DNA from 2 places in the Schnuerera sp. genome. Region 2 is predicted to be linked to the other one. Evidence: a T-box and tRNA genes for the amino acid it is inferred to sense, from the RefSeq annotation. Region 2 holds a T-box; the other holds one or more tRNA genes.

Region 1 (12,960 bases), on a different contig from region 2:
ACTCCTTTTCCAAATAAGTTATTGTAGCTAAAAACATATTCCCATGTTGAGTATATTCAATATCTATTATCTCTAGTAAATTTTCTTCATTTGTAAGAATCCATTCATTCATCTTTTCCTCTAAATTTGAACCATCTCCATAATCTACTATAGATACATGCTTCATTCTACCACTCCTTAAAAACATAGTTACAACTAATATATTCATTTTAAGGAGATAGTTTCATAATTTTTCTCTAGTAGTACCCGTTGTATTTTATAATATCTTTATACCACCTTCAATAAATTCAATTTTTCCTTCTTTTAGCAACCTTCCTACAGCTTTTTTAAATGCAGATTTACTAATATTCAATTCCTTTCTTATTTCTTTTGGGGAACTATAATCATTTAATAAAAGCACGCCACCATTTCTTTCAGCTTTATTTAGAATCATTTCTGCATCTTTATCTATTTCCATGTAGGATTTATCCCTTAAGCTAAGATCTAGTTTCCCATCTTCTTTTACATTTGTTACTCGTAAATTTACTTCTTCTCCTGGGGTATAAATTCCTATTAACTCTTTTTTAGGTATTAAACCTTCATATTTATTATCAACCGCTACAAATGCACCAATTTCATCATTAATGCTATAAATTGTTCCCTGTACCCAATCATTTTCCTTATAAGGAGAATCGCTACGAAGAAAATCCTTTATTCTCATAGTACCACATAGTCTATCACTTTTATCTAGATATAGTCCTATTAAATATTTTCTTCCTTTTTCTAATTTCATAGTTTGCTCCTTAAAAGGCAAAAATAAATCTTTTTCTAGTCCCCAATCGAGAAATGCTCCTATTTTTGTAATATCTACTACCTTTAATAAACCTATTTCTCCTAAAGTAACTTTTGGAATTTTCGTTGTTGCAATTAGTCGTTCTTTAGAATCCCTATAGATAAATACATCTATTTCATCACCTATTTTAGTATCTTTAGGTATTTCCTTTTTAGGTAATAATATGTCTTCATCCTTTTTTCGACTATTTTTAGTATTCAAAAATAGTCCTACAGAAGTATTCCTTTTTACCTCTAATTTCTGTATTTCACCAATATTAATCATAAATACACCTCTTATTTTATTCATTGTAACTACGATTTTATCATATTTAGTATATGTTTTCCTGCTATTTTTTATATAACTATTAAATGGGACATTTATATATGTCCGGAACCACTGAAAAAGTCAAATTGTCATCCTGAACCGAATAAATTGTCATCCTGAGCTAAAGGTGAAGGATCTTGTTTTTGTGCTATTTATAGATTCTTCACTAACGCTCAGAATGACAAATTAAACGCTTTTCAATGGTCTCATAAATGTCCCATTTGCTCAAATCATGTTAAAATTTATCGTAATATATACGTTCTTCAAGGATTCCCTTTTCTTTTAATACTTCTACTACTGTATCTATCATCGCAGGGCTACCACATAAATAGGCTTCCTTATCATCTGGATTTTTTATATGGTTATCCAGTAATACATTTACCCTTCCCCTCGCTCCAGTCCAATTATGTTCATCTAATGCTCGAGAAAGAGTTGGTATAAATTCAAAATCATATAAAGTTTCTTCTAATTCTTTTAATTCATCTAATAGAAATAAATCTTCTGGAGTTCTAGCACCAAAATAAAACTTAGCCTTACGTTTTATATCTTTATCTTTCATATGATAAAGAATAGAAAGGATTGGAGCCATCCCTGTACCAACTGCTACTAAAACCATCTCATTATCATATTTATCTTCATAATAAAAATCTCCGTAAGGACCGTTAATATCAACTGTATCTCCTACTTTTAAATGTTTATGAACATAGGTTGTGGCTTTACCTCCTGGTACATATCCTATTATAAGGTCTATATAATTTTTTTCTGAAGGTGGAGATGCTATTGAATAAGCTCTATATACCTCTTCATCATTGCCTTCATATATAGGAGCCTTTAATTGAATATATTGACCTGGCTTAAAACTAATCTCTTCTCCTTCTTCAAACCTTAATCTTAATTTTTTTATCACAGGAGTCATGTCTTCAATGGACTCCACCTGAACTTCATATTCTCTTACATTAAATAGCTCTTCTGGAATCTCAATTTTCATATCTTCCTTTACTTTACATTGACAAGAAAGCCTTACTTTATCTTCAAGTTCTTCTTCAGTAAGCCAAGGCATCTCTGTAGGAAGAACCGGTCCACCACCTTCTAATACTTTTACCTTACAATACCCACAGGTGCCTTTCCCACCACAAGCTGAGGGGATGAATATTTTTTCATCTATTAAGGCTGATAATAACGAATTTCCACCATCTACTATGTATTCCTTATCATCATTAATCGTTATTTTCATCTCACCATAGTTAGCAATGGTTCGGTCAGCAAGGGTTAATAAAAAAGCCAATATACCAGTAAAAGCTGTTACAGTAGCTGTTGTAATTAGTATAGTTTCCATATTATTCCCCCCTATTGAATCTGCACTATACCTGAAAAGCCAATAAAAGCTAAGGCCATCAAGCCGGTTATAATTAATGTTATTCCAGGGCCTTCTAATCCCTTTGGTAATTTATTGTTTTTTATTCTTTGTCTAGCACCAGCCATTGCAACTATTGCTAAAGTCCAACCTATTCCAGAGCCTACACCAAAACCTACTGATTGAAGGAATGTATATTCTCTAATTACCATAAATAAAGAAACCCCTAATATTGCACAGTTAACAGTAATAAGTGGTAAGAATATACCTAAAGCATAATAAAGATTTGGGAAATATCTTTCTACTATCATTTCAATTAATTGTACAAAGGCAGCTATACTAATAATAAATACAATAAATCTTAAATACTCTAGATTTAGAGGTACCAAAATATTATGATAGATTATATAATTTAACATAGTCGTAAAAGTTAAAACAAAAGTAACCGCCTGTCCCAACCCCAATGAAGTTGGTATTTCATTGGATACACCAATAAATGAACACATACCTAAAAAATAACTAAATATCATATTGTTTGTAAATATAGCAGCAAAAAATATGACAAAAGGATTAAGTTCTATCATTAGTTAGTTGCACCTCCCTCTTTTTCCTCTTTAGTTGTTTTGCTTCTAGCCCACCAAACTATCACACCCAATATAAAGAAAGCTGCTGGTGGCATTACCATTATTGTCCAATTAGTCCACCAATCTCCTAAAACCTTGTATCCAAAAATGGTTCCAAATCCAAATAACTCTCTGATAAAGGATATCATAAGTAATATTATAGTATATCCTATTCCAGAAGCTATACCATCTAAAAATGAATTTAGAGGCGGATTGTTCTGGGCGTAGCCTTCACATCTACCCATTATTATACAATTTGTTATTATTAATCCTACATAAGGCCCTAAAGCTTTACTCATTTCAGGGTAGTAAGCTTTAAGAAAAATGTCTACTATTATTACATAGACAGAAATTATAAGTACTTGAACCATCATTCTAATATGTTTAGGAGTAAACTTCCTTATAATAGATACGGTTAACTCTGAAAAAGCTGTAACAAATATTAAACCCAATCCCATTATCAATGAATTTAGCATTAAGTTTGTAACAGCTAAAGCAGAACATATTCCAACGACTTGTCTAAATATTGGATTATCCTCCCAAATGCCTCTTTTAAATATTTTCTTTGGGCTATCTCCTGCCATTTAATCCTCCCCCCTTTGTCTATTTATAAATTCATATATATCTTCATTAAGAAATTGGCTAACAGAATTAGAAGTTTGGGTAGCACCAGCAATGGCATCTACATTCCCACCAGCTGCTGGTCTGTATATAATATATTCTCCATCTGTAGCTTCACTTAAATTCAAACCTCTAAACTGTTCTTTAAACCAATCCTCCGTAATCCTACCACCTAATCCTGGTGTTTCACTATGGGATACGAAGTCTAGTCCCAGAAGTTGGCTATAGTCCTCAGATACTGCAACATAGCCTTGGACAGTCCCCCAAAGAGCCGTTCCTCCAACGGGGAAAGCATAACCTAATACTTCTTCTCCTTCCTTAACAAAGTAAATAGTTTCATCTTCTACTACTTCTTCACCTACATATTCATTAAATACTTCTTCTATCACTTTAGGTTCTTCAGAAGGTATATCTATATCAAATACATAAAGTAAAGTCTTTCTTAACTCCGTTTCTTCATTAAAAGCAATTGCATCGGTAGTTGCATAATTCAGATAAGCAAGTATTAATGTAAAAAAAGCAGTGATTACCACCATGAAAATAATTGGAAAACCAAAGGATTTTTTCATGCCGTCACCCCTTCCTTTGCCTCTCTTTTTAGTTTCTTATAATATTTTATACCTTCATCAATAACTGGAGCAAAAGTATTGCCTATTAATATTGCAAACATCATTCCTCCTGCAAATAGGGCATATCCACGTATTATTACTGTAACTATTCCTATTAGGATTCCATATATCCATTTACCCTCCTTGGTTTTTGGAGATGAAATAGGGTCAGTAGCCATAAATACCATCCCAAATAAAAATCCTCCAGATAGTATACCAAAAATAGGATTTGGGATTTGTGGATTTCCAAACAAATATAAAATACTGCTTAATCCAGTAAACCCAATTAGTACTCCTGCCATGGTCTGCCAAGATGCTACTTTTTTATATATTATATATATTCCTGCTAAAATAATTAAAATAGCACTAGTTTCGCCTAAAGAACCTGAAACATTCCCTAATAATAATCTTAGTGAAGGTAACATTTCCCCTGTCTCACGAAAAATCAACATAGGGGTGGCTTGGGAAATAGCTTCAACATTCTCTGTTATATATGTAGCAAACCCGCCTGGAAAACCAGTTGCTGCCTTCGACCATTCGATAGTTAATGGTTCTGGGAAAGTTACATAAACAAATGCTCTAGCCACTAAGGCTGGATTAAATAAATTCCTCCCAAAACCACCAAATACTTCTTTACCAAAAAAAACTCCAAATATAATTCCCACCACTGCAATCCAAAACGGTGTCCTTGGTGGAAGAGTTAATACATAAAGTATACAAGTTACAAAAATTGCTTCTGATGCCTTTTTACCTTGTTTCTTCTCATAAAACCATTCGGTTATAACGCCAAATAGAGTCACCCAAAATAGAAGAACCAAAGACCTCCATCCATAAAAATAAATAGATGATAAGATTAGAGGAATTAAAGAAATGATAACTGTCCTCATCATCTTTTGTGGCATAAAATATTTTTTCAGAAAGTTAGACACCAAAAAACCACCTCCATAAAATTAAATTTCCTTACTCATACTAATATATTCCCTTATTTAAATAAAAAAAACATCAATAATTGGTTTGTAACACTAATAATTATTGAAATTTTAATAAAAATATCTAGGTATCTATATTATGATTTTAAATTGATTGATTATAAGATATTGTTTTTTGATAGATGATAATAATTATCATTTACAATTATAGCATTTTATGATATATTATTATTGGCTTAAAATTATCGCGGCAAAAATATAAATGGAGATGATAATTTTGGCAAAAAAAATGAATCCTAGATTTAAAGAATGTAGAAGATTAGGATTAAATGTATATGGCCATCCAAAGGCAATGAATAGAGCGAAGAAAGGTACTTCCAGAGCAGATAAAAAACTATCTAATTATGGTATGCAATTACTAGAGAAGCAAAGATTAAGAACCTACTATGGTGTTATGGAAAAACAATTCCTAGGATATGTACGGGAAGCTAAAAAATCTAAGGATCAAACTGGATATGCTTTAATCAAGATATTGGAGTCTAGATTAGATAATTTAATTTATAGATTGGGTTTTGCCTCCTCTATTAGACAGGCAAGACAAATGGTTGTCCACGGCCATATTAAAGTAAATGGTAAAAAAGTAGATATACCTTCTTATAGGGTCAATATAGGAGATGTTATTTCTTTAAAGAAAAAGTCAAGGAATATAGAATTATTTAGAGAAAATTTCCTTTCATCTTTTCCTAACCTATATCCTTATTTAGAAAAAGATGAATCCAGCTTTTCCGGTAAATTGACTAGATATCCAGCAAGAGAAGAAGTACCAATTGAAATTGAAGACCAATTAGTCGTTGAATTTTACTCAAGTATAATGTAATGATTATAATAGGCACCTAAAACTAGGTGCCTATATGTTTTATAAGTCCATTTTTAAATCTTGTGTTCTATCAGCCATATCTTTAGAAAAATCTACTAATTTTCTTATATACTCTTCTTCCATAAAAGGAGAGGAAAGTAGAAAATCTGCAGTAGATTGGTTGTTTGCTACAGGTATATCATATAATACTGCAATACGTAATAATGCCTTAACATCTGGATCATGAGGTTGGGCTTCTAATGGATCCCAGAAGAATATCATAAAATCTATATCCCCTTCTGCAATCCGTGATCCGATTTGTTGATCTCCTCCTAGAGGACCAGATTTAAAAGCTTTAACAGGCAAATTTATTGTCTCAGAAATTAGAGTAGCTGTAGTTCCTGTTCCGCATAGGAAATGTTTATTAAGCTTATCTTTATTAATTTCCACCCATTGAATCATATCCTTTTTTCTATTGTCATGAGCTATTAAAGCTATCCGTTTTTGCTTTCCCATTTTTATAGTCTTAAAACCCTTTTTACTAACCATTTTTACAACTCCTTAATATTTTAATTATTATACTATTACTTTATACAAATCTATAGTATATAGCAATAAAAAAAGTGGCTTAAGCCACTTTTTTTATAATAAAGAAGAAAGTTAAACTATACTCTTTACAATGTAATTATTTCATAACCTTCCTCGATGAATTTAGTCATTGAAGGATGACCATTTAGTTCTCCGTTTATTGGAATCCCTGTCCTTTCATTATATGCTAGTACACCCATCTTAGCTGAACAAGCTTTACAAATACAATCGAACAAATTCAATTCTCTAGCCTTTTCATAAGATTTATTCCCTTTAGATTCCAGTTCTCTAATCAGCTTAACTGATTCACCTTCCATAATAATTTTCACTTCCATACCTTTTTCATGCATATCTATTGCATTCAAAAGCACATGCATAAAACACATTTGTTCTCCTCTAAATGCGAAAAAAGCAACTTTTTTCAAAGCTACACCCCCTATATTTTCATATTACCTCATTGAAAAAACTATGTCAAGAAGTATACTAAACATTTAGAAGCTAATTATTATATTGAAATTTGAATTAATATATGCTAAAATATTAATAGTTTAATGGGCGATTGGTTCAGCAGGTTAGAGCGCCACGTTGACATCGTGGAGATCGTTGGTTCGAGTCCAATATCGCCCACCATAAAATTAGAGCATCTGCCATATGTAGATGCTCTTTTTATTTAAATTAAATATTCTGCAATATTGGTAGCACAATACCAATTATACCGCCTAGAAGAGCTCCAAGCCAAGTTATAGCTTTCAATTCTTTATTAGCTATTTCAAGTATAAGTTCTTCTGCAAAAGCTATATCGTAACTATTTATCTGTTCTTCTACTACCTTGGATATATTAAATTCTTCTACAATATTAGGTAGTTTATTCATAATAAAATTATTAGAGATAATGTTAAATAAATTAGTAATATTTTCAATTGTTTCTTCGTCAATATCTTCAACAATAGACAAAACAGGTTTATCCATGATTCTTTCAACGATTATATCAATAGTTAAGAATATATTATTATATAATATTTCTGAACTTAAAAATCTTTCTAATTCATTAGATATAAAGTTTAATATATTCTTTTTGATATTAGTTTCTTCGGATTTAATCTTTCTATCTATTATATTAACAGCCTTATTTCTATTTTCCTCTTTCAAAATAGACTCTAAAATTACATTAGAAATTTTTTCTATTTCTTCTTTTCCAATTTTTGAAGAAATTATTATGGCAGCGTCTTCCACCTTGTTTTCTAAAATTTTATCAATGAAAGTTATAATAATAGACACAATATTTTTATTGATATCCGGTTTATAAAGATATTCCTTTATGGCAAAAAATACTTTGTCTGATATTACTTCAGGGCTCATGAATATTGCAATTATTTTATTCATATTATTAGAAACAATAGTTTCAATAGCTTCCTTTAATTTTAATTCAATTATCGGGTCTTCTAAAATATTCCTTAAAATTCTTACAATATTTTCATCCTGTTCATAAATAGTCCCTTTTAAAAAATCAATTGCTTCTTCTGGTACTATCTCATACAATGACCTTTCGTCTTTAGTTAATTCTTCTATTTTATTACTAATTAGAATTTCTAATTCTTGCTTTACTTCATCTGATTTATATATTTGATATAAAAACAACTCCATTTTTTTATTTATTTGGCTGTAAAGTTCGTCCTTAGAATCCTCAAATATATAATCTTCAATTAAATCAATTAATTTTTCTTTAAAACTCTCTTGACTTAATTGCAAATAAATAGAATTAGTTATCTTCATTTTTATACTTTTTAACAAATCATTATAATTTCCATACTCTAAATTCTTTACTAAAGATTTTAATGACTTTTCTTCTTTTTGTAGTTTATTTATACAAGATTTAACCCATTTTTTTATAAAATCCTTCTTATTATTATATAAGGATTTTATCACTACTTCTGGAGATAACAGATATTCTCCTACTGCTTCTCCTACACTTTTTGCAATTCTACTTCTTTCCTTTGGAATAAGCCCTGGAGTAAAAGGAATATGGAGATTAAAAATCCTTTTCTCGTAATGGGGTCTGAATAGCATTTTTATAGCGATCCAATTGGTAATATATCCTATAGTTGCTCCTATTACTACTGGTATTATAAATCTCACTTCTACACCTCTTATACTTATTGCGTTTTTAAAGTTTATTTCTCATATTTAATTAATGAATTTACATGGTATTTATTTAATTTTTCCCTTCCTTTTAAGGATTCTAATTCTATTAAAAATTCCATTGCTACTACTTCTCCACCTATAGACTCAATTAATTTTGCTGTAGATAGAATTGTACCACCTGTAGCTAGTAGATCATCTACAATTGCTACTTTCTTGCCCTTTTCAATGGAATCCTTATGTATTTCCAATGTATTAGTTCCGTATTCTAGTTCATACTCATAACTAATAGTTTCTGCTGGTAATTTACCAGGTTTCCTAACCGGTATGAACCCTATCCCTAAAGCATAAGCTACTGTAGCTCCAAATAAAAATCCCCTTGCTTCTGGTCCTGCAATATATTCTACTTCCCTATATTTTAAATCTTCTACTATTAAGTTGACAGCTTCTGAAAATGCTTTTCCATCATTTATTAAAGTTGTTATATCTTTAAAACTAATACCTTTCTCTGGAAAATCTTCAATTACTCTTATTTTAGATTTTAGTTCCAAATTTATACCTCCTATAGTTATAATCATATTATCCTATTTTATTTTATCATATTTTTTAATTATTGATAGTATAATAATATATTTATGTACTTTAAAATTTGAAGAGACGATTCATATTAAATAGAATCGTCTCTAATTAATTAAATACTTACTTTATCTAATTTTTCTAACTCATATTGTTTAATAATTTTCATCAACTTTATAGCATATTCTGGATCAGTAGCATAACCCGTTCTTTTAAGTGCCCAAGCCCCTTGAGTGCTGTTGTGCATTACTTCTTTGAATGGTTCATACCTAGTAGAATTCAATAAGAAGTCCTTATGATCAGCCCAGCTTTCTTCTACATTATTGTAAGCTCGAAATTCAGCATCGACATGGTAGGTTTGTCCATTATAAACTTCCCAAGTATTATAGGTAACTGAACCTTGTGGCCCTTTCCCCTTTATTCCAAATAAATTATAGGAAAGTTTTCCACTATATTTATCTACAGGTACGCTTTGCCCCCAGCCAGTTTCAAGAATTGATTGAGCTGTTTGTAAAGCTGCTGACATGCCTGTTCTATCCCAAGAATCTTTTGCTAATTCAGAAGCTAAATTTAGAAATTTATCCTTCTCAATTATTGGTAAAGATTTATATGTTTCTCCAAGATAAACTCTAATCGGAATTTCTTCACTACTAACTTGCTTACCATTAACCTTCCCAATAGCTTTTATATTCCAGTATCCTACATCTTCTTTGGTAGGAGCATATTCCTGACCAATTAAAGGATCTACATCTGAATCAATGATTTTCTGTTTTCCTGTTTCTTGATTTATTAGTACATAGCTAACGCTATCTAATGTAACATTACTTTCAGTCTTTATTTTTATTGAATCCTTTAAAACTTGATTTGGACCTACTCCTTCTAAAAGTACTATAGGTTCTCCTGGTAAATCAACTTTTTTAGCTTCACTTTCGTGGTATACACCTTTTATATCTTTCACTCTTGTAAATAATTCTATCTCACCTGAAAGTTCTGGTCCTGGGAACCATCTATAGCCACCATAGGGTATTTTAGCTAAAATTTCTTCTTTTCCAGTACTAGTGTCCCTCATTATATATTGGGTTTCTGTAACATCAAAATTCCTTGAAGCCAATAGGTTAACAGGTTTATTTATTATTTGTCCCTCTACAATTCCTGATAATGCTAGTTTAGGTTTAACTTCAACTTTAGCCAATACTTTTTGGCTTTCATAAGATCTATTATTACTATCATAAGCAATTACCTTAAAAGAATAATTGCCATTTTCCTTTAATTGAGGATCCCATCTATATTCGCCATAAGGATCTTGGGGAATATCTTCACCAATAATCTTTGTTTCATTGTTATCTAAATTGGTAATTTCATATTTTACATTAGTAGCTGTAAAATTAATATCTGCTCCTAAAGATATTGTATCACTTAATACTTCTCCTTCTGTTACTCCTGTTAAAGAGACTTTTGGCTCTACATCTAGATATATAGAAATAGCATCTCCAGCTAAAAACTGTCCTTTATTATCATAAATACCAGCTACAAGAACCTTTTCTCCCTTATCTTGTAAATTTGCAATCCAAGTATATTTCCCAGTTATATCCTTTCCTCTAGCAATTACAAATCCTTCTGCTGTTTCTGGATCCAGTAGTAAATATTTTATCTCTTTCGCATTGGTTAAATTTTCATCAGAAAACTCTATTTGCAAATTTGTTTTTCCATCTACAACTTGTCCAGAATTTAAAGTAGTAAATTCTACAGAGAAAAATGGCTCAATATTAGAGTTTTTACTAGAATCTGCATTTATCATTCTATTTTCCTCATCCCATTCTATTTCTATGCCTAAAGCATTGCTCACCAAACGAAGAGGTACAAAAGTACGTCCATCTATAATTTTAGGTGTTATGTCACTTAGATAATAAGTTTTTGTTTCCCTTTGATTAAACACTAAACGACTTCCAATTTTTAATCCTATTATTTGATTATCTTTTTCTATAGTTACTTTTTTATCTTTATCATTCCAATTAACCTCTGCTCCTAATTCTTCTGCTACGAATCGAATCGGCACTAAAGTCCTACCATTTTCTATTATTGGATTAGCTAGTGAAGTAATATCTTTCCCATCTACTACTAATCTAATAGGTTTTGCAGCTATAGCATGTAAATTGAACCATTGAAAAAATATCAATGTAATGACCATTAAAAAAAATAATTTTCCATGAAATTTCCTTTTTTTCAATTATTCCACTCCCTTCATCTTTAGGATAAATTCTTTATTATCTATATTATACATTAGAATCTCGCTTTTCCTAATAGATTACATATTAAATTTACATTACAAACACAACAATATTATGAAAGGTCAATGATAATATAAGAAAATTTGCTATAATTCCTATGATTAATGATATAATATTTATATTGACTTGTTATTAGATTTATTATAATTTAAGGAGGATTTTATGAAAAAAAGGGTAATTTTAGGTATGAGCGGTGGAGTTGATTCATCTGTCTCTGCCTTATTGCTAAAGGAAATAGGATATGAAGTAATTGGACTTTTTATGAAAAACTGGGATGAAAAAGATGAATTTGGAGTATGTACGGCAACAGAAGATGCTGAAGATGCTAGAAGGGTAGCCAATCAATTAGATATCCCCTTTTATACTATAAATTTTGAAAAAGAATATTGGGATAGAGTATTTACCTATTTTTTAGATGAATACAAGAAAGGAAGAACTCCTAACCCAGATGTCATGTGTAATCAAGAGATAAAATTCAATTCTTTTCTAGATTACGCTTTGAAATTAGAAGCAGACTATATTGCTATGGGTCATTATGCTCAAGTAGAAGAAAAAAATGGTAAACACTATCTTCTCAGAGGAAAGGATAAGAATAAAGATCAAAGCTATTTTTTATCTAGAATAGGACAACAAGCTCTTTCTAGAACCCTATTCCCAATAGGACATCTCAATAAAAAAGAAGTTAGAGAATTAGCAGAAAAAAATAATCTTTATACTGCTAGAAAAAAGGACTCAACTGGAATATGTTTTATAGGTGAAAGAGATTTTGATGAATTCTTAGATAAATATCTTTTAACAAAAGAAGGAGACATTATAGATGTAGAAGGAAATAAATTAGGTAAGCATAAAGGGTTGATCCACTATACTCTAGGTCAAAGAAGGGGAATAGGTATAGGTGGAATTGGTACAGGAGAACCTTGGTTCGTAGCAGGTAAAAATTTAAAGAAAAATCTTCTTTATGTAGCTCAAGGCGAAAATCATCCAGCCCTTTATTCTACTTCATTAATCGGAGAATCTCCTTCATGGATACTGGAAGAAGCCCCTAATATGCCTTTAAGATGTACTGCTAAGTTTAGATATAGACAATCGGATATTCCAGTAACGGTGGATATATTAGAAGATGGCAACCTTCATATAAAATATGATGAGCCAGTAAAGGCAGTAACCCCTGGCCAAGTAGCAGTATTATATGAAGATGAAATATGTCTTGGAGGTTCTATTATAAAATCTATAGTGCCTT
Region 2 (3,249 bases):
ATTTCTTGTCTAGCATTTCTAATACCTTTAATAGCCTCCATAATAAATGCCATCCTTTTTTCTGCTTCTATGTCTTTATTTTCTTCATTGTAGACTGGCCAATAACTTATTATCAGGTCTTCTTCTCTTAAAGGTAGATGTCTCCATATTTCTTCTGTAATAAAAGGCATAAATGGATGTAATAATTTTAATATATTCTCTAATACATGTAATAATACTTTTTCTGCTGTTTCTTTGCTTTCTTTATTATCGCCATACAATCTAGGTTTTACCATTTCAATATACCAATCACAGTACTCATCCCATATGAAATCATGAATCTTCTGTGCAGCCATTCCTATTTCATACTTATCTAAGTTGGTCGTAACATCTTTTATAACACTATTTACCCTTGATATTATCCATTTGTCTTCTTCTTCTAAAAATGCACTGTCTATTTTTTCTATTGAAATGTTCTCATCTAGGTTCATCAACACAAATCTAGTAGCATTCCAAAGTTTATTTGCAAAATTTCTATTAGCTTCCACTCTTTCCATATAAAATCTCATATCATTTCCTGGAGTATTTCCTGTAACTAAGGTAAATCTCAAAGCATCAGCACCATATTCATCTATTACTTCTAATGGATCTATACCATTACCTAAAGATTTACTCATTTTTCTACCTTCAGCATCCCTTACTAGTCCAGTTAAAAATACGTCTTTGAAAGGTACTTTTCCAGTTTGTTCTAAGCTTGAAAATACCATTCTAACTATCCAGAAGAATATAATATCATATCCTGTGATTAAAACATCTGTTGGGAAAAAGTATTCAAAGTCTTCTGTTTGTTCTGGCCAACCTAATGTTGAAAAAGGCCATAGGGCTGATGAAAACCATGTGTCCAATGTATCTGGATCTTGATAAACATTGGTACTGTTGCATTTAGTACATCTTTTTGGCTTTTCTTTTAAAACCATTATCTCGCCACAGTCTTCACAATAATATACTGGTAACCTATGTCCCCACCACAGTTGTCTAGATATACACCAATCTTTGATACCTTCTAACCAATGGGTGTAAACTTTTCCAAATCTTTCGGGAATGAAGTTTAATTTTCCTTCTTTATAAACTTCTAAGGCTGGTTTTGCCAAAGGTTCCATTTTTACAAACCATTGTTTGGATATTAATGGCTCAACAACAGTTTTACATCTTTCACAATGGCCTATGCTATTATCATGGTCTTTAATCTCTACTAAATAATCTTCATTTTCTAAATCTTCTACTATTGCTTTTCTTGCAACATATCTATCTAATCCTTTATATTTTCCACCATTTTCGTTAATTGTTCCATCTTCACTCATTATTACACATTGCCCTAAATTATGTCTTTCTCCTACCTCAAAGTCGTTAGGATCATGGGATGGAGTTATCTTTACTGCTCCTGAACCAAAATCCATTTCTACATATTCATCAGCTATAATAGGAATTTCTCTATTTACCAATGGTAGTATAGCAATTTTCCCTATTAAATCTGCATATCTTTCATCTTCTGGATGAACTGCAATTGCTAAATCACCTAACATAGTTTCTGGTCTTGTAGTAGCTATGATAATATATTTTTCTTCATCTTTGATAGGATATCGTATATGCCATATATGTCCTAAACTCTCTTCATGGTCTACTTCTGCATCAGAGATAGCTGTTTTACAGTTTGGACACCAGTTTATAATCCTATCTCCTCTATATATCAATCCCTTTTCATATAATCTAATAAATACTTCTTCTACTGCATTACTTAAGCTTTCGTCTAATGTAAATCTTTCTCTACTCCAATCACAAGATACTCCTAGCTTTTCTAACTGATTGTTTATATTCCCACCATATTTTTTAGTCCAATCCCAAGCTTCCTGAATAAATCTTTCTCTTCCTAACTTTTCTTTAGTTTTACCTTCGGATCTAATCTTTTCCACTACCTTTGCTTCAGTAGAAATACTAGCATGATCTGTACCTGGTAGCCATAATGCTTCATAGCCCTCCATTCTCTTCCATCGAATAAGAATGTCTTGAATAGTATTATTCAAAGCATGCCCCATGTGAAGGTTCCCGGTAACATTTGGTGGGGGCATCATAATTGTATATGGCTTTCTGTCTTTATCTACATTGGCTTTAAAATATTCTTTTTCTTTCCAAAAATCGTACAACCTATTTTCAAAATCTTTTGGATCATAGGTTTTTGGTAAATTCTCTATCATCCTAAATCCTCCTCTTTTTTCAATTTAAAAAACCCTTCATCCTTTAGATATAAGGACGAAGGGTTTGTTCGCGGTACCACCTTAATTCCATAATAGTATTATGGCTATTATGGCGCTTAATATTTATAACGGATTTTCCGTTCTAACCTACTTTTTTTCAGCTAGAATACTTAGAAGCTACCTTCAGTAATCTACACCTATAAAAGCCTTTCAGCCTAAGAGCTTTTTTCTCTGTATAGAATAGTTACCTACTCCTCTTCTTCATCGTATTATATAAAATTGTTAGTAAATATTATACATATAAAATAACAGTTTGTCAATATTTTCTAGATATAGTTTTTACTATCTTTGGATAAATAGATCACTAAATAATTTATAAAAGCTAATATATTTAATATAACAGTAGTTAAAATCAATAGTTTTGTTACATTTAAACTAGGGAATTTAAATACTATGGAAAGAATTGCAACATAAAAAGAAACTGTTGCTATTTTCCCATATTTATTTGAAGGAAGGACTTTATTGCCTTTTAATAAATATAGTATAAAACCGCCTACTATCATTATTACTTCCTTGACACCTAAGATTAACAGGACCCAGGAGGGTATAAGTTTAGCTGTAGTAAAACTTATTAGTACTGCAAAAGTCATTAATTTATCTGCTAGAGGATCTAGCGCTGCCCCTATTTTCGTTGTCAAATCATATTTTCTAGCTATATATCCATCTAATACATCTGAAACTCCAGCAATTATAAATACTATCCCAGCATAAAGTAGATGGTTATCTGATACAGAATAAAAAAGAAATAAATATATAGGTACCAATATAATCCTTAATATAGTTAACATATTAGGAATATTCATGTCAAAACCTCTTTTCAATAATCTATTTATTTAGTAACCAAAAATTATATCTAGAATATTATAACTATAAAAGACCACTCATTATTCTTATAATATTATAGGAGGGATATATTTGTCAAAGGTTTTTAAACTAATCTCATTAATTCTAGTACTTA

What was found. The T-box of region 2 lies ahead of VK998_RS10425 (valine--tRNA ligase). A T-box ahead of a tRNA ligase gene usually reads a tRNA of that ligase, here a tRNA-Val.
Region 1: it encodes a tRNA-Val, which carries the amino acid that the T-box ahead of VK998_RS10425 (valine--tRNA ligase) is inferred to sense. The anticodon was not compared.

The regions. Positions count from the first base shown of each region.
Region 1 is NZ_DATHXO010000160.1:2,004-14,963, forward strand. It holds gene VK998_RS03770 (hypothetical protein) at 1-208, opposite strand, end outside; gene VK998_RS03775 (CvfB family protein) at 257-1,096, opposite strand; gene VK998_RS03780 (NADH:ubiquinone reductase (Na(+)-transporting) subunit F) at 1,374-2,474, opposite strand; gene VK998_RS03785 (NADH:ubiquinone reductase (Na(+)-transporting) subunit E) at 2,486-3,076, opposite strand; gene VK998_RS03790 (NADH:ubiquinone reductase (Na(+)-transporting) subunit D) at 3,076-3,699, opposite strand; gene VK998_RS03795 (RnfABCDGE type electron transport complex subunit G) at 3,700-4,305, opposite strand; gene VK998_RS03800 (RnfABCDGE type electron transport complex subunit D) at 4,302-5,273, opposite strand; gene rpsD (30S ribosomal protein S4) at 5,551-6,150, shown strand; gene VK998_RS03810 (methylglyoxal synthase) at 6,190-6,678, opposite strand; gene VK998_RS03815 (cytoplasmic protein) at 6,804-7,142, opposite strand; tRNA gene VK998_RS03820 (tRNA-Val) at 7,271-7,347, shown strand; gene VK998_RS03825 (DUF445 family protein) at 7,393-8,853, opposite strand; gene VK998_RS03830 (adenine phosphoribosyltransferase) at 8,889-9,407, opposite strand; gene VK998_RS03835 (stalk domain-containing protein) at 9,548-11,659, opposite strand; gene mnmA (tRNA 2-thiouridine(34) synthase MnmA) at 11,883-12,960, shown strand, end outside.
Region 2 is NZ_DATHXO010000441.1:48-3,296, reverse strand. It holds partial or broken gene VK998_RS10425 (valine--tRNA ligase) at 1-2,231, opposite strand, end outside; T-box leader at 2,280-2,505, opposite strand; gene pgsA (CDP-diacylglycerol--glycerol-3-phosphate 3-phosphatidyltransferase) at 2,558-3,094, opposite strand.